Regions from separate parts of the Kitasatospora sp. NPDC018619 genome, predicted to be linked through region 3. Evidence: riboswitches for the same ligand, from Rfam matches in the RefSeq annotation. Region 3 holds a riboswitch; each other region holds the start of a gene.
The links. Region 3 has a riboswitch for cyclic di-AMP ahead of ACH5AR_RS09165 (M23 family metallopeptidase). Riboswitches for the same ligand answer to the same signal wherever they lie in the genome.
Positions count from the first base shown of each region.

Region 1: linked by a shared signal. The riboswitch ahead of ACH5AR_RS14750 (NlpC/P60 family protein) and the one ahead of ACH5AR_RS09165 (M23 family metallopeptidase) in region 3 are both predicted to bind cyclic di-AMP.
Region 2: linked by a shared signal. The riboswitch ahead of ACH5AR_RS24785 (transglycosylase family protein) and the one ahead of ACH5AR_RS09165 (M23 family metallopeptidase) in region 3 are both predicted to bind cyclic di-AMP.

Region 1 is NZ_JBISAI010000008.1:113,372-117,572, forward strand. Features, by position in the region: gene ACH5AR_RS14740 (NYN domain-containing protein) at 1-797, shown strand, start outside; gene ACH5AR_RS14745 (NlpC/P60 family protein) at 997-2,034, shown strand; cyclic di-AMP (ydaO/yuaA leader) riboswitch at 2,372-2,525, shown strand; gene ACH5AR_RS14750 (NlpC/P60 family protein) at 2,536-3,651, shown strand; gene ACH5AR_RS14755 (NlpC/P60 family protein) at 3,879-4,201, shown strand, end outside.
Region 2 is NZ_JBISAI010000016.1:79,900-84,100, reverse strand. Features, by position in the region: gene ACH5AR_RS24795 (SDR family NAD(P)-dependent oxidoreductase) at 1-267, opposite strand, end outside; gene ACH5AR_RS24790 (cytochrome P450) at 580-1,968, shown strand; cyclic di-AMP (ydaO/yuaA leader) riboswitch at 2,143-2,311, shown strand; gene ACH5AR_RS24785 (transglycosylase family protein) at 2,317-3,216, shown strand; gene eno (phosphopyruvate hydratase) at 3,518-4,201, shown strand, end outside.
Region 3 is NZ_JBISAI010000004.1:428,794-432,994, forward strand. Features, by position in the region: gene ACH5AR_RS09150 (TetR/AcrR family transcriptional regulator) at 1-153, opposite strand, end outside; gene ACH5AR_RS09155 (alpha/beta fold hydrolase) at 209-1,036, opposite strand; gene ACH5AR_RS09160 (YiaA/YiaB family inner membrane protein) at 1,205-1,495, opposite strand; cyclic di-AMP (ydaO/yuaA leader) riboswitch at 1,691-1,849, shown strand; gene ACH5AR_RS09165 (M23 family metallopeptidase) at 1,862-2,710, shown strand; gene ACH5AR_RS09170 (hypothetical protein) at 2,855-3,730, opposite strand; gene ACH5AR_RS09175 (GNAT family N-acetyltransferase) at 3,774-4,201, shown strand, end outside.

The DNA.
Region 1 (4,201 bases), on a different contig from region 3:
TGCGCAAGAAGGTGCGGTCGCTGGAGAGCGACACCCGCCGGGCGCAGGCCGAGACCCGCCGGGTGGCCGGCGAGCTGGAGGCCGTGAAGGCGCAGGCCGCGGCCGAGCGCGGCGCGGCCGAGACCGAGGCGCGCCGGCTCCGGCACCGGGTCTCGGAGCTGGAGAACGCGGCCGAGCAGGGGCGCCGTTCGGCCCGTGAGGGGCGCAGCGTCGAGGACATGCGGCTGCGGCTGCTGCTGGACACCGTGCTCCAGTCGGCCCAGGGGCTCCAGCGGGAGCTGGCGCTGCCGGTCTCCCAGCTGCGCCCGGCGGACCTGGTGGAGGCGGTGGTGCCGGGGGCGGCCTCGCCGCACGACGTGGCCCGGCGCGGGCTGGCCGAGGACGATCCGGCGCTGCTGGACCAGCTGCTGGCGATCCCCCAGGTGCACCTCGTGGTGGACGGCTACAACGTGACCAAGACCGGCTATCCGACGCTGCCGCTGGAGCAGCAGCGGATCCGGCTGCTGGGCGGGCTGGCGATGCTGGCCCAGCGCACCCAGGCGGAGGTCACCTGCGTGTTCGACGGGCAGGACCTGGACGTCCCGGTGATCATGGCGCCTCCGCGCGGCGTCCGGGTGCGGTTCAGCCGGACCGGGGAGACGGCCGACGAGCTGATCCGCCGTCTGGTGCGGGCCGAGCCGCAGGGCCGTCCGGTGGTGGTGGTGTCCACCGACCGGGAGGTCGCGGAGGGCGTGCGGAAGGCGGGCGCGCGCCCCGTGGCGTCGGTGCTGCTGCTGAACCGGCTGGCCCGGCCCTGAGTCCGGCCGGACCGCGTGATGCCTGGTCAGCGCGGTGTCGGGGGGTTGTGCCGGTCCGGTGGAGTCAGTGTGCGGTGGCGGAGTTCATGCCATTGGGGGAGTGGCACAACGGATAGATCTTCACTAGGGTCTGGCGTCAAACCTATTTTCGGGAATCTCATCCCATCAGGTGAGTCCGATGGAAGAAGGAGCCGGTCCCTTGGCCTCCCACCGCCGTCCCAAGCAGCCGAGCCGCGCGCGGGTCTCCGTGCTCACCGCTGCCGCGGCGACCGCGGTCGCCCTCTCCGCCCAGGTGGCCGCGCACGCCGCGCCCCAGCCGAACACGTCGGACGTCAAGGCGCAGATCGACCAGCTCCAGGAGGAGCAGGAGCAGGCGGCCGAGAAGTACAACGGCGCCCAGGAGCGGGCCGGCCAGCTGCGCAAGCAGGCCGAGCAGCTGCAGGACCAGGTGGCCCGCGGCCAGGAGCAGATGACCCAGCTCCAGGGCGGCCTCGCCGAGGTCGCGGGCGAGCAGTACCGCACCGGCGGCATCGACCCGTCCGTCCAGCTGATGCTCTCCTCGGACCCGGCCGGCTACCTGGAGAAGGCCTCGTCCGTCCAGCAGGCCAGCGCCGGCCAGGCCGAGGCGCTCAAGGGCCTCCAGGACCAGCAGCGCCGGCTGGACCAGCAGAAGGCCGAGGCGGCCGCCGTGCTCGCCTCGCTGGACACCACCACCAAGGACCTGAACCAGGCCAAGGCGGACGTGAACGCCAAGCTGAAGGCCGCTCAGGACCTGCTGAACTCGCTGAGCGCCGCGGACCGCGCCGCGCTGCGGGCCCAGCAGGCGCAGGCCGACCGGGCCTCGCGCGGCAGCGACCGGGTCGACCTCAACAGCCTGCCGGCCGCCAGCGGCTACGCGGCCACGGCGGTGGCCAAGGCGATGGGCAAGCAGGGCTCGCCGTACGTGTGGGGGGCCACCGGGTCGACCACCTTCGACTGCTCGGGCCTGATGGTGTGGGCGTACGGCCAGGCGGGCGTCTCGCTGCCGCGCACCTCGCAGGAGCAGGGCCACTACGGCACCCGGGTGCCCTCGCTGGACCAGGCCCAGCCCGGCGACCTGGTGGTGTACGGCAACGACATGCACCACGTCGGGATGTACATCGGCAACGGCATGGTGGTCCACGCGCCGCACACCGGGGACGTGGTGAAGGTGATGAAGGCCGACGCGATGTCCATCAACACCATCCGCCGGGTCTGACGGCCCGACACGCCCGGGGGCTCCCGGCCGGGCCCTGTGAAAAGCGCCACCCCCGCTCGGGGGTGGCGTCGGGCTTTCCGGCCCCTGCCGACCACATGCTGAGAAGCGATCAGCCTTCTGTGCGGCAGTGGTCACCATCGGTCATTTTCACAAAGGAACTTGGGCAATCTTCAGTCTTTTTTCTGACAAGGATTTGAACGGATCACGGTTCAGTTACTAGGGTCATGCTCCGAACCACCGCACTGTCGATCGCCCAGCCAGGGTGGCGGCGGTGGTTACCGCCGAGTTCGCGAGGCAGCGGGGCAGGTCGAAGCGACTGCCCGACAGGGGAGCCCAGTGTTCGGGGGCGCTGCGGAGCGGAGCCGGGGAACCACGTTCCTCCGGGGTGAATCGGCGCCGGGTCGGCCGGTGAAACGGCCGTGAGGCGTCGTAGGGCATGCTTCCGGCCCGAACCCGTCAGCTCACCCGGTAGGCGGACGTAGGAAGAAGGAGTCCGCCTTCGTGGCGTCCCATCGTCGTCCCAAGCCCGCAGGACGGGCCCGCGTCTCGATCCTGACCGGTGTCGCCGCCGCGGCCGTCGCCCTGTCCGCGCAGGGTGCCCACGCCGACCCGCAGCCGACCAAGGAACAGGTCAAGGAGCAGGTCGACCAGCTCAACGAGCAGGCCGAGGTCGCGACCGAGGCCTACAACGGCGCCCAGGCCAAGCAGCAGGAGCTGGAGAAGCAGGTCTCCGGCCTCCAGGACCAGGTGGCGCGTCAGCAGGCGCAGGTCACCGAACTCCAGGGCGGCCTGGCCGAGATCGCCGGCGAGCAGTACCGCAACGGCGGGATATCGCCGACCGTCCAGCTGATGTTCTCGTCCACCCCGGACAGCTTCCTCAGCCAGGCCGGCGCGCTGAACCAGGCCGGCAGCACCCAGAAGGGCCAGCTGAAGGAGCTCCAGGAGCAGCAGCGCAAGCTCGACCAGGACCGCAACGAGGCCCAGGGCAAGCTCGCCGAGCTGGAGTCGACCACCCAGCAGCTGAAGGCCTCCAAGGACGAGGTCCAGGGCAAGCTGAAGGCGGCTCAGGACCTGTTCAACACCCTGACCGAGCAGGACCGCCAGGCGCTGCGCCAGGCCGAGGAGAAGGCCGCGGCCGACGCCAAGGCCAAGGCCGACGCCGCCCAGGCCCAGCAGCAGCAGGCCGACCGCGCCTCCCGCGACAACAGCCGCGGCACCCTCGCGGCCCCCACCACCACCGCCCCGGTGAAGGTGGCCGCCGGCAGCTCGCGCGGTGCCGCCGCCCTCTCGGCCGCGGCCTCCAAGATCGGCAGCCCGTACGTCTGGGGCGCCACCGGCCCGGGCTCCTTCGACTGCTCCGGCCTGATGGTCTGGGCGTACAACCAGGCCGGCGTGTCGCTGCCGCGCACCTCGCAGGCGCAGGCGGGGGCCGGCACCCGGATCGGTACGGACATCTCCCAGGCCCAGCCCGGCGACCTGCTGATCTTCTACAGCGACGCCCACCACGTCGGCATCTACGCGGGCAACGGCCAGGTGCTGCACGCCCCCAAGCCGGGTGCGTCGGTGCGCTACGAGGCGGTCACCAACATGCCGCTGACCTCCATCGTGCGGGTCTGACCCCCACGCGGACGCCTCCGGGCCCGGTCTTCCCCAGGGAAGGCCGGGCCTGCGGCTTTTCCGGCGGATCGGTCTGGTGTCCGATATGGGAGTGAATATTCGGGTCGGGAGGGGTTTGGACTCGCTTGCCCGGACTCGCTAACGTCTGCCACCGGACTCCCGCTCGACGGCCGCCCGCCCCGGTGCGGCGGCGGGGGCCGCGCCGCAGGATTGGAGCCGCTGCCGCCATGCCCGTGCACCGCCGTTCCCCACTGCTCGCCCGGGCGCTGGTGCTGACCGCGGCCGCCGCCACCGCGCTGGGCGCGGGCACCGCGGGCAGCGCCGAGGCCGCCCCCGCCAGCCCGGACCCGGCCGACCGCCAGGACGTCAAGACGCAGGTGGAGCAGCTGTACGACGAGGCCGAGCAGGCGTCCGAGAAGCTCAACGCGGCGCAGGAGGCCCAGCGCCGGCTCCAGGGCGAGACCACGATCCTCCAGGGCGAGATCGCCCTCGCCCAGGACCAGCTCAACGAGGTGCGCGGGGACCTGGCGACGGTGGCCGGGGCCGAGTA
Region 2 (4,201 bases), on a different contig from region 3:
CACGGCGAACAGGTCGATCGGCCCGAGGTGCTTCTCGGCGGTGTCCACGAGGGCGGCGACGTCGCTGGGGCGGCGGATGTCGCCGCAGACGCCGACGACGGGGCAGCCCGGGCGGTCGAGTTCGGCGGCGAGGTCCTCGGCGATGCCCACGTGCTGGTCGGCGACCAGCATCCCGGCGGCGCCGGCGGCGGCGAACCGGCGGGCGAGGCCCGCGCCCGACCCGCCGTCGAGGACCGCGATGACGACGACTGACCCGCTGACCCGCATGGCCTGCTCCTCCCTGTGGGCGACACCGCACCGGCGCCCACGCGTACTGCGGAGGATCGTAGGCACGTCCTGACCCTCCGCAACAGGGGTTACCCCTCAGGTGACCAGGCTCACGCCCACTCCGCGGCCAAGAGTCGGCCAAGACCCGTCCACGGACCGGCCACGGGCCGTCCACGGGGTGTTGGCGCACCGCTCGCATTCCGTCCGCGCACCGGCTGGATCCCGCCCGCGCACCGCCCCTTCCCCGGCCCGCGCCCGGCCGCGCTCCGCCGGAGGCGGGCCCCGCCCGCCGCACCGGATACGGTCGGTCCCATGCCAGCTCAGCCCCACCCCGCCCGGCCCGCCGCAGCGCCGTCCGACGCCTGTGCCCCACAGCTGTTCACCTGGGAGTTCGCCGCCGATCCGTACCCCGCCTACGCGTGGCTGCGCGAGCACGCCCCGGTGCACCGGACCACCCTGCCGAGCGGGGTGGAGGCCTGGCTGGTGACGAGGTACGCCGACGCCCGGCAGGCGCTCGCGGACAGCCGGCTGTCGAAGAACCCGGCGCACCACAGCGAGCAGGCGCACCGCACCGGCCGGGTGGGCATCCCCGGGGAGCGGCAGGCGGACCTGATGACCCACCTGCTGAACATCGACCCGCCGGACCACACCCGGCTGCGCCGGCTGGTGTCGAAGGCGTTCACCCCGCGCCGGGTGGCCGAGTTCGAGCCGCGGGTGCAGCAGCTCACCGACCGGTTGATCGACGGCTTCGCGCAGCGCGGCTCGGCGGACCTGATCCACGAGTTCGCCTTCCCGCTCCCCATCTACGCGATCTGCGACCTGCTCGGGGTGCCGGCCGAGGACCAGGACGACTTCCGGGACTGGGCCGGGATGATGCTGCGGCACACGAAGCCGGGACACGGCGGCGGTCAACGCGGCGGCGTGGGGCGGGCGGTGAAGCGGATGCGGGCGTACCTGCTGGAGCTGATCCACCGCAAGCGTGCGGACCTCGGGGACGACCTGATCTCGGGCCTGATCCGGGCGAGCGACCACGGCGAGCACCTGACCGAGAACGAGGCCGCCGCGATGGCCTTCATCCTCCTGTTCGCCGGCTTCGAGACCACCGTGAACCTGATCGGCAACGGGACGTACGCGCTGCTGCGCGACCCGCAGCAGCGCCGGCTGCTCCAGGAGTCGGTGGTGCGCGGCGAGAGCGGGCTGCTGGAGACCGGGATCGAGGAACTCCTGCGCTACGACGGGCCGGTGGAGATGGCGACCTGGCGCTTCGCCACCCGGCCGCTGACCATCGGCGGGGTGGACATCCCGGTCGGGGACCCGGTGCTGGTGGTGCTGGCGGCGGCGAACCGCGATCCGGCCCGGTTCGCGGCGGAGAACACCCTGGACCTGGCCCGGAAGGACAACCCCCACCTGGGGTTCGGGCACGGCATCCACTACTGCATCGGCGCTCCGCTCGCCCGGCTGGAGGGGCGCGCGGCGCTGGCCACGCTGCTTTCCCGGCTGCCCGACCTGCGGCTGGCGGAAAGCCCCGGGAACCTGCGCTGGCGCGGCGGACTGATCATGCGTGGACTGCGGGAACTCCCGGTGGAATTCAGTCCGGAGAGCCGTTCCCCGCACGCTCCTCCGGCAGCTGCTGCGCCGGCACGCCCGGAGGGTGGAGATGACACTGACGGGACGTCGCCGACCGCCGATGGAGGGGTGTGAACGCCCATCAATCCGGACATAACGCCGCTGTTGGTAGGCGATCGGACACGGGCCGTAATTCTGGTGTGATATCGACGATATGAGCTTGTGATCGGTCTGATGATCTGTCTACTCTCCCTGGAGTTCGCAGCTGCGGACCCCGTGCGCGGAACGCCGAATCCTGCCCGCCGCGCCACGGGAAACCGACCAGAACCCTGGGCAGGGGCGGGGGAACCAGGTTTGTTGCCGTCTCCCCACGGCTTGGGGTGAAGCCGCCCGAGCGGAGTCGTCTCCGCGCACGGCGGCCGGGCCACCTCCCGGTCCGAACCCGACAGCTCACCTCGCAGGCGTGCGGAGAGGGACCTCTTCATGCTGTTCGTTGGAACTGGCCGCCACCGTCGTCGTACCCAGGCCGAGAAGGCCATCGCCGTCGCCGGTGTGGCCGGCGTCGGACTCGCGATGCCGATCCTCACCGCCACCGGCGCCGCTGCCGCCCCGGCCTCCACCTGGGACGCCGTCGCCCAGTGCGAGAGCGGCGGCAACTGGAGCATCAACACCGGCAACGGCTTCTACGGCGGCCTCCAGTTCACCTCCAGCACCTGGAAGGCGTACGGCGGCACCGCCTACGCGGCGCAGGCCAACCAGGCCAGCAAGGCCCAGCAGATCTCGGTCGCCGAGAAGGTGCTCGCCTCGCAGGGCCCGGGCGCCTGGCCGGTCTGCTCCCAGAAGGCCGGTCTGACCAAGGGCGGCGCCCCGGCCGCGGTCGACACCTCCTCGGACGCCAAGCCGCAGTCCGCCGCGAAGCAGCAGGCCCCGAAGCCGGCCGCCAAGCCGGCCGAGAAGCCCGCCGCGCAGAAGCCCGCCGCCAAGCCCGCCGCGAAGCCGGCCGCCCAGAAGCCCGCCGCGCAGCCGGTCCAGCAGGCCGCCCCGCAGGCCCAGGGCTTCCCGGGCAAGGCCGGCTGGGACGCCGACGCCAAGGTGTACTGGTACCAGAGCAACGGCGCCTGGTACTGGACCAGCCACCAGAGCGTCTACCAGCAGTACGCCCCGCAGGCCGCCGCCCAGCCGCAGTACGCCCCGCAGGCCGCGCAGCAGGCCCCGCGGGCCACCGGCCACGACTACACCGTCCGCGCCGGTGACACCCTGTCGACCATCGCCGCCGCGCAGGGCGTCTCCGGCGGCTGGCACGCGCTGTACGAGGGGAACCGCGCCACCGTCGGCGGCAACCCGAACCTGATCATGCCCGGCCAGGTGCTGCACCTCGGCTGAGCCGCCGCGCCCGGCGCGGGAGCACCCGCCACGGCGCTCGGCGCCGGCGCCGCTCCACCCCGTCGTCCGAAGGGGACCGGCCCTACCGGTCCCCTTCGTCCGCATTCGCCCGCTCCGGTGGGACAAGCTGGGACAAGCAGGTGAACTACCGGTGGGTAGTGGGGCCACACGCTGAGACGGGACCGAGGCGGACGTGGCCCCGGGAGCCCGGGCGGTTAGGCTCTGGTCGTAACGACTCCGCAATCGTCCTGCTGACAGCACCACCGTCAGACCGGACCCTGCTTCCGCAAGGAGATGCCTCGTGCCGTCCATCGATGTCGTCGTAGCCCGTGAGATCCTCGACTCCCGCGGCAACCCCACGGTCGAGGTCGAGGTCGGCCTCGACGACGGCAGCACGGGTCGTGCCGCTGTCCCGTCGGGTGCCTCCACCGGCGCCTTCGAGGCGCTGGAGCTGCGCGACGGCGACAAGAACCGCTACTTCGGCAAGGGCGTCGAGAAGGCCGTCCTGGCCGTCATCGAGCAGATCGGCCCGGAGCTGGTCGGCTACGACGCGACCGAGCAGCGCCTGATCGACCAGGCGATGCTGGACCTGGACGCCACGCCGGACAAGTCCTCGCTCGGCGCCAACGCCATCCTGGGCGTCTCGCTGGCCGTCGCGCACGCCGCCTCCGAGGCCAGCGACCTGCCGCTGTTCCGCTACCTGGGCGGCCCGAACGCGCACGTCCTGCCGGTCCCGATGATGAACATCCTCAACGGCGGGTCGCACGCGGACTCCAACGTCGACATCCAGGAGTTCATGATCGCTCCGATCGGCGCGGAGTCCTTCTCCGAGGCCGTCCGCTGGGGCGTCGAGGTCTACCACACGCTCAAGGGCGTGCTGAAGGAGCGCGGCCTGTCCACCGGGCTGGGCGACGAGGGCGGCTTCGCCCCGAACCTGGACTCCAACCGCGAGGCGCTGGACCTCATCGTCGAGGCCATCCGGAAG
Region 3 (4,201 bases):
GAGGCCGCCGCTGACGTGCTTGTAGAGCGAGGGCGTGGCGACCCCGGCCCGGGCGGCGACGGAGGCCAGCGTGAGGGCCTCGGCGCCCTGTTCGTCGATGAGGGCGAGGGCGTGGTCGACGACCTGGTCGGGGGTCAGTCCTACGCGGGGCATGGGTTCGGGCTCTCCGTACGGATGAAGGCGGGCGGGGCGGTGCGGGGGCCGGGGCTCAGCCGAGCCCGGCGAGGAACGGCAGCAGGGCGTCCGCGGTGGCCGCCGGGTTGTCGGCCATCGGGTAGTGCCCGGACCCCTCGATCATCGCCTTCCGGGCGCCGAGTGCGGCGGCCTGCCGGTCGGCGACCAGCTCCGGCTTCGGGAAGTCGGGGTCCCTGTCGCCCATGACCACCAGCGCCGGGCAGCGCACCGCGGCGGTCCAGCCGACCGGGGCCGAGTCGCCGCGGACGTACCCGCGGGTGGCGGCCTTCCGCCCCGGGGTGCGCAGGGCGGCGACCAGTCCGTCCACGTACGCGTCGAAGTCGGCGGGCTTGGCGCCGGGGAAGGCCATCCGGCGCAGGTAGAAGCCCCAGGCGGCCGGCCAGTGGACGAGGGCGGTGCCGAGCAGGGCCAGGGCGCCGCGCATCAGGGCGCCCGGCGGCGGGTTCTCGACGAAGGCGTCGATCAGGACGATCCCGGCGACCCGCTCGGGCGCGTCCGCGGCGGCCCGGACGACGCTCGCCCCGGTGTACGAGTTCCCGGCGAGGACGGCGCGCTCGATGCCGAGGTGGTCCAGCAGGGCGAGCACGTCCCCGGCGACGGCGGCCGGGCCGTAGTCGTCCCAGGCGATCGAGGACTCGCCGAAGCCCCGCAGGTCCATGGTGACGACGCGGTGGCCGGCGGCGACGAGCAGCGGGCGCAGGTGCCGGTACGCGGCCCGGCTGTCGAGCATGCCCGGGAGCAGGACGACGGCGGCGCCGTCGCCCTGCCGGGTGTCGTCGAAGGCGATCCGGCCGCCGGGAACGGTCAGGTACCGGGTGGTCGGGGTGACGGTGCCGTTCATGGGGGTCCTCCTCGGGCCGCCGGTGCGGGCATCGGCGCTACTGTTGATAGCCATCAAGCTAAGGCTAATAGCCTTAGCCGTCAAGTGCTCGGCGGTCCGGTGCGGCGGTCCCGGCCCGGCGGCCCGGGTCCGTCGGGGAGGGCGCGGTCGGGGAGGGCGCGGGGGCGGTCAGACCCCCTCGACCCTGTACGGGTCGTGCTCGCTGAGCAGCTTCTCCAGCCGGGCCTGGTCCACCCGGGTGACCATCTCGTTGGACTCCTGCCGGTCCCGGACCACCTTCGCCAGCGTGAACGCGGAGGTGACGGTGTAGAGGAGGCCGATCCCGAGGAAGGCCCGGGTCCACCCGCCGACCGGCAGGTAGGCGATCCCGGCGGCGAGGGCGATGCCCGACAGGGTGAAGGACAGGACGGCCTGGACGAAGTACGCGGCCGTCGTGCGGGACTGCATCGGTGCGCTCATGGCGTCAGGATGCGGCCGGGGGGCCGGGCCGCACATGAGTAGCCGTACTCAGGTGCGGCCGTGCATGAGGGGCCGTTCGTTGACGTCCGGTCACCTGCCGCCGCGCTGCTCCGAACGGATGGCTTGGAATCAGCGCCTCCTAGGATTAACGTTTGATAACGCAGCGCGGTCGTCAACGCCGTAACCAGACGGCACCGTGCGCCGTCGCCTAATCCCGACGACCGGCCTCCCGGCCGGTCAGGGAGCCGGGGAACCACGTTTCCTGGGGTGAATCGGCGGGGCTCCGGCCCGGCCGTAGGAGACCTTCCTGCTCCGAACCCGTCAGCTAACCCGGTAGGCGCGAAGGAAGGAAAGGAGCGCGCCTCCGTGGCGTCGACGCACACCCCGGCACACCCGGCCGGCCCCGCAGCCGGTACCCGGCTCCTCGACCACCCCGGCCCGGGCGGCCCCGAGGCCCTCGGCCCGGAGGCCTTCGCCGAGGAAGCCGAGGCCAACCGCCACCGGTTGCCGCGTCAGACCCGCGGCGCCTCCCCGCTGCTCGGCGTCACCGCCGTCGCCGCCACCCTGGGCGCCACCGGATTCGCCTCGGCGACCCCGGCCGCCGCCCCCGCGATCGAGGCCCCGGACGAGGCCCCCGTGGCCCTCTCCGCCGACCCGGGCCTGGCCCTCGCCGCCCGCATCCAGCACCAGGCCGACAGCCAGCGCACCGCCGCCGAGGAGACCGCCCGGCTCCAGGCCGCCCAGGAGGCGGAGGCCAAGGCCGCCGCCAAGGAGGCCGAGGCCAAGCGTGCCGCCGAGGAGGCCGAGCGGGCCAAGGCCGCCGCACTCACCCTCCCGGTGACGGACTACCGGCTGTCCGCCCACTACGGCCAGAGCGCCCGCTACTGGGCGCACCTGCACACCGGCCTGGACTTCGCCGCCGACACCGGCACCCCGGTCCTCGCGCTCGGCCAGGGCACCATCACCTCGGCCGGCTGGGCCGGCTCGTACGGCTACCGGATCGTCGAGACCCTGCCCGACGGCACCGAGATCTGGTACTGCCACCTCTCCGCCATCACCAAGGGCTCCGGCAAGGTCGCGGCGGGCCAGCAGATCGGCAAGGTCGGCGCGACCGGCAACGTCACCGGCCCGCACCTGCACATGGAGGTCCGCCCCGGCGGCGGCGCCCCGGTCGACCCGGAGCCCTGGCTCCAGCAGCGCGGCCTCAACCCCTGAGGCAGGAGCCCCCGGGACGGGCACCCGTGAGGCCGGGCCCTCGGGCCCTCGGGCCTTCAGGCCTCAGGACCGACGCCCCGACGCGCCCGCGAAGGCCCCCGGCCCGGAGCACCGGCTCCCGGCCGGGGGCCTTCGCACGGCGCCTCAGTCCCCGGCGGGCAGCTGCGCCAGGTACGCCTCGATCTCCTCCTGCCCCGGCTCCGGCGCCAGCTCGGGGAACTCCGTCACCAGCAGCCGCGGCAGCCCCGGCACCGTCCAGTCGCCGAACAGGTCCAGCGCCGCGTCGGCGGCCGCCTCCTCGAACCGCTCGAAGTCCCCGGCCAGCTCCTCGGGCATCGGCCGGCCCAGCGCGGTCAGCTCGGCCAGGTTGCGGTAGCTGCGCCGCATCAGGCCCTGCTCCAGCAGCCGCCGCGCGCCGTCCGTGGCCATCCCGACCGCCAGCACCCGGCCCGGGCCCCAGCCCTGCTCGTCCGGCTCGTCCAGCCAGCCGGCCGGCACCAGCGCCTCGTACGCGGCCGGTCGCTCCTCCGCCGGGAGCTCCCCGAAGCCGGCCAGCCAGTCCCGCACCGCCGCCGTGTCCGTCACGTCCACCCCGTGGGCGTGCAGCAGCACCGCGTACAGCCGGGGCCAGGTGACCAGGTCGGCGCGGCGCAGCAGCCCGGCGGCGACCTCGCCCTGCCACTCGGCCTCCGCGTGCAGCCGCTCCTGGCGCTTGGCGTTCAGCCGCCGGGCCGCCCGCTGGTGGTCGATCAGCAGCCGGACGGCGTCGCCGTAGGCGAGCGGGTCCTCCTCGGGCGCGGGTTGGACGTACAGGTGGAGCCGCTCGTACAGCAGGTGCTCCACCGCGTCGGAGGTCAGTTCGGGCCAGCCGTCGTGCATCCTGCCCTCGCCCAGCTCCAGCAGCGCCAGCACCGCGCGCAGCGGCCCCTCGGCCACCGGCGCGCGGCCCTGCTCGGCCGCCCAGGCGAGCAGGTCGGCGGCCTTGGTGCGCGGGGCGAGCCGCAGGTCATCGTCGTTCATGGTCCGAACGGTAGTCGCCGGGCGGGGGGTAGGGTCGCCGACCATGGTCCCCGTACGTCTCACCGGCCCGCGACTGGCCCTGCGCGAGTACCACCACACCGAGGAGGAGGTGGACGCGCTGCACGCGCTGTTCGGGGACCGGGAGGTCACCCGCCGCCTGCCCTTCGGCCCCGGCAGCCGGGAGGAGTGCGCCGACCAGCTGGAGCTGTACGTGGAGGAGGCGCTGGCCGAGGAGCGGGACACCTACCGGCTCGCCGTCACCAGGCTCGCCGACGCCGAGGAGCCGGCCGGGGCGAGGCCGGTCGGGCAGGCCTCGCTCACCCTCGAAGGGCACCGCGCCGCCGGGATCGGGTGCGTGCTGGCCCGAGGGGCGTGGGGCCGGGGCTACGCGCGCGAGACCGTCGGCCTGCTCTGCGGCTTCGCCTTCGGCGCGCTGGACCTGCACCGGCTGTCCGCCCGGGTCCGGGTGGA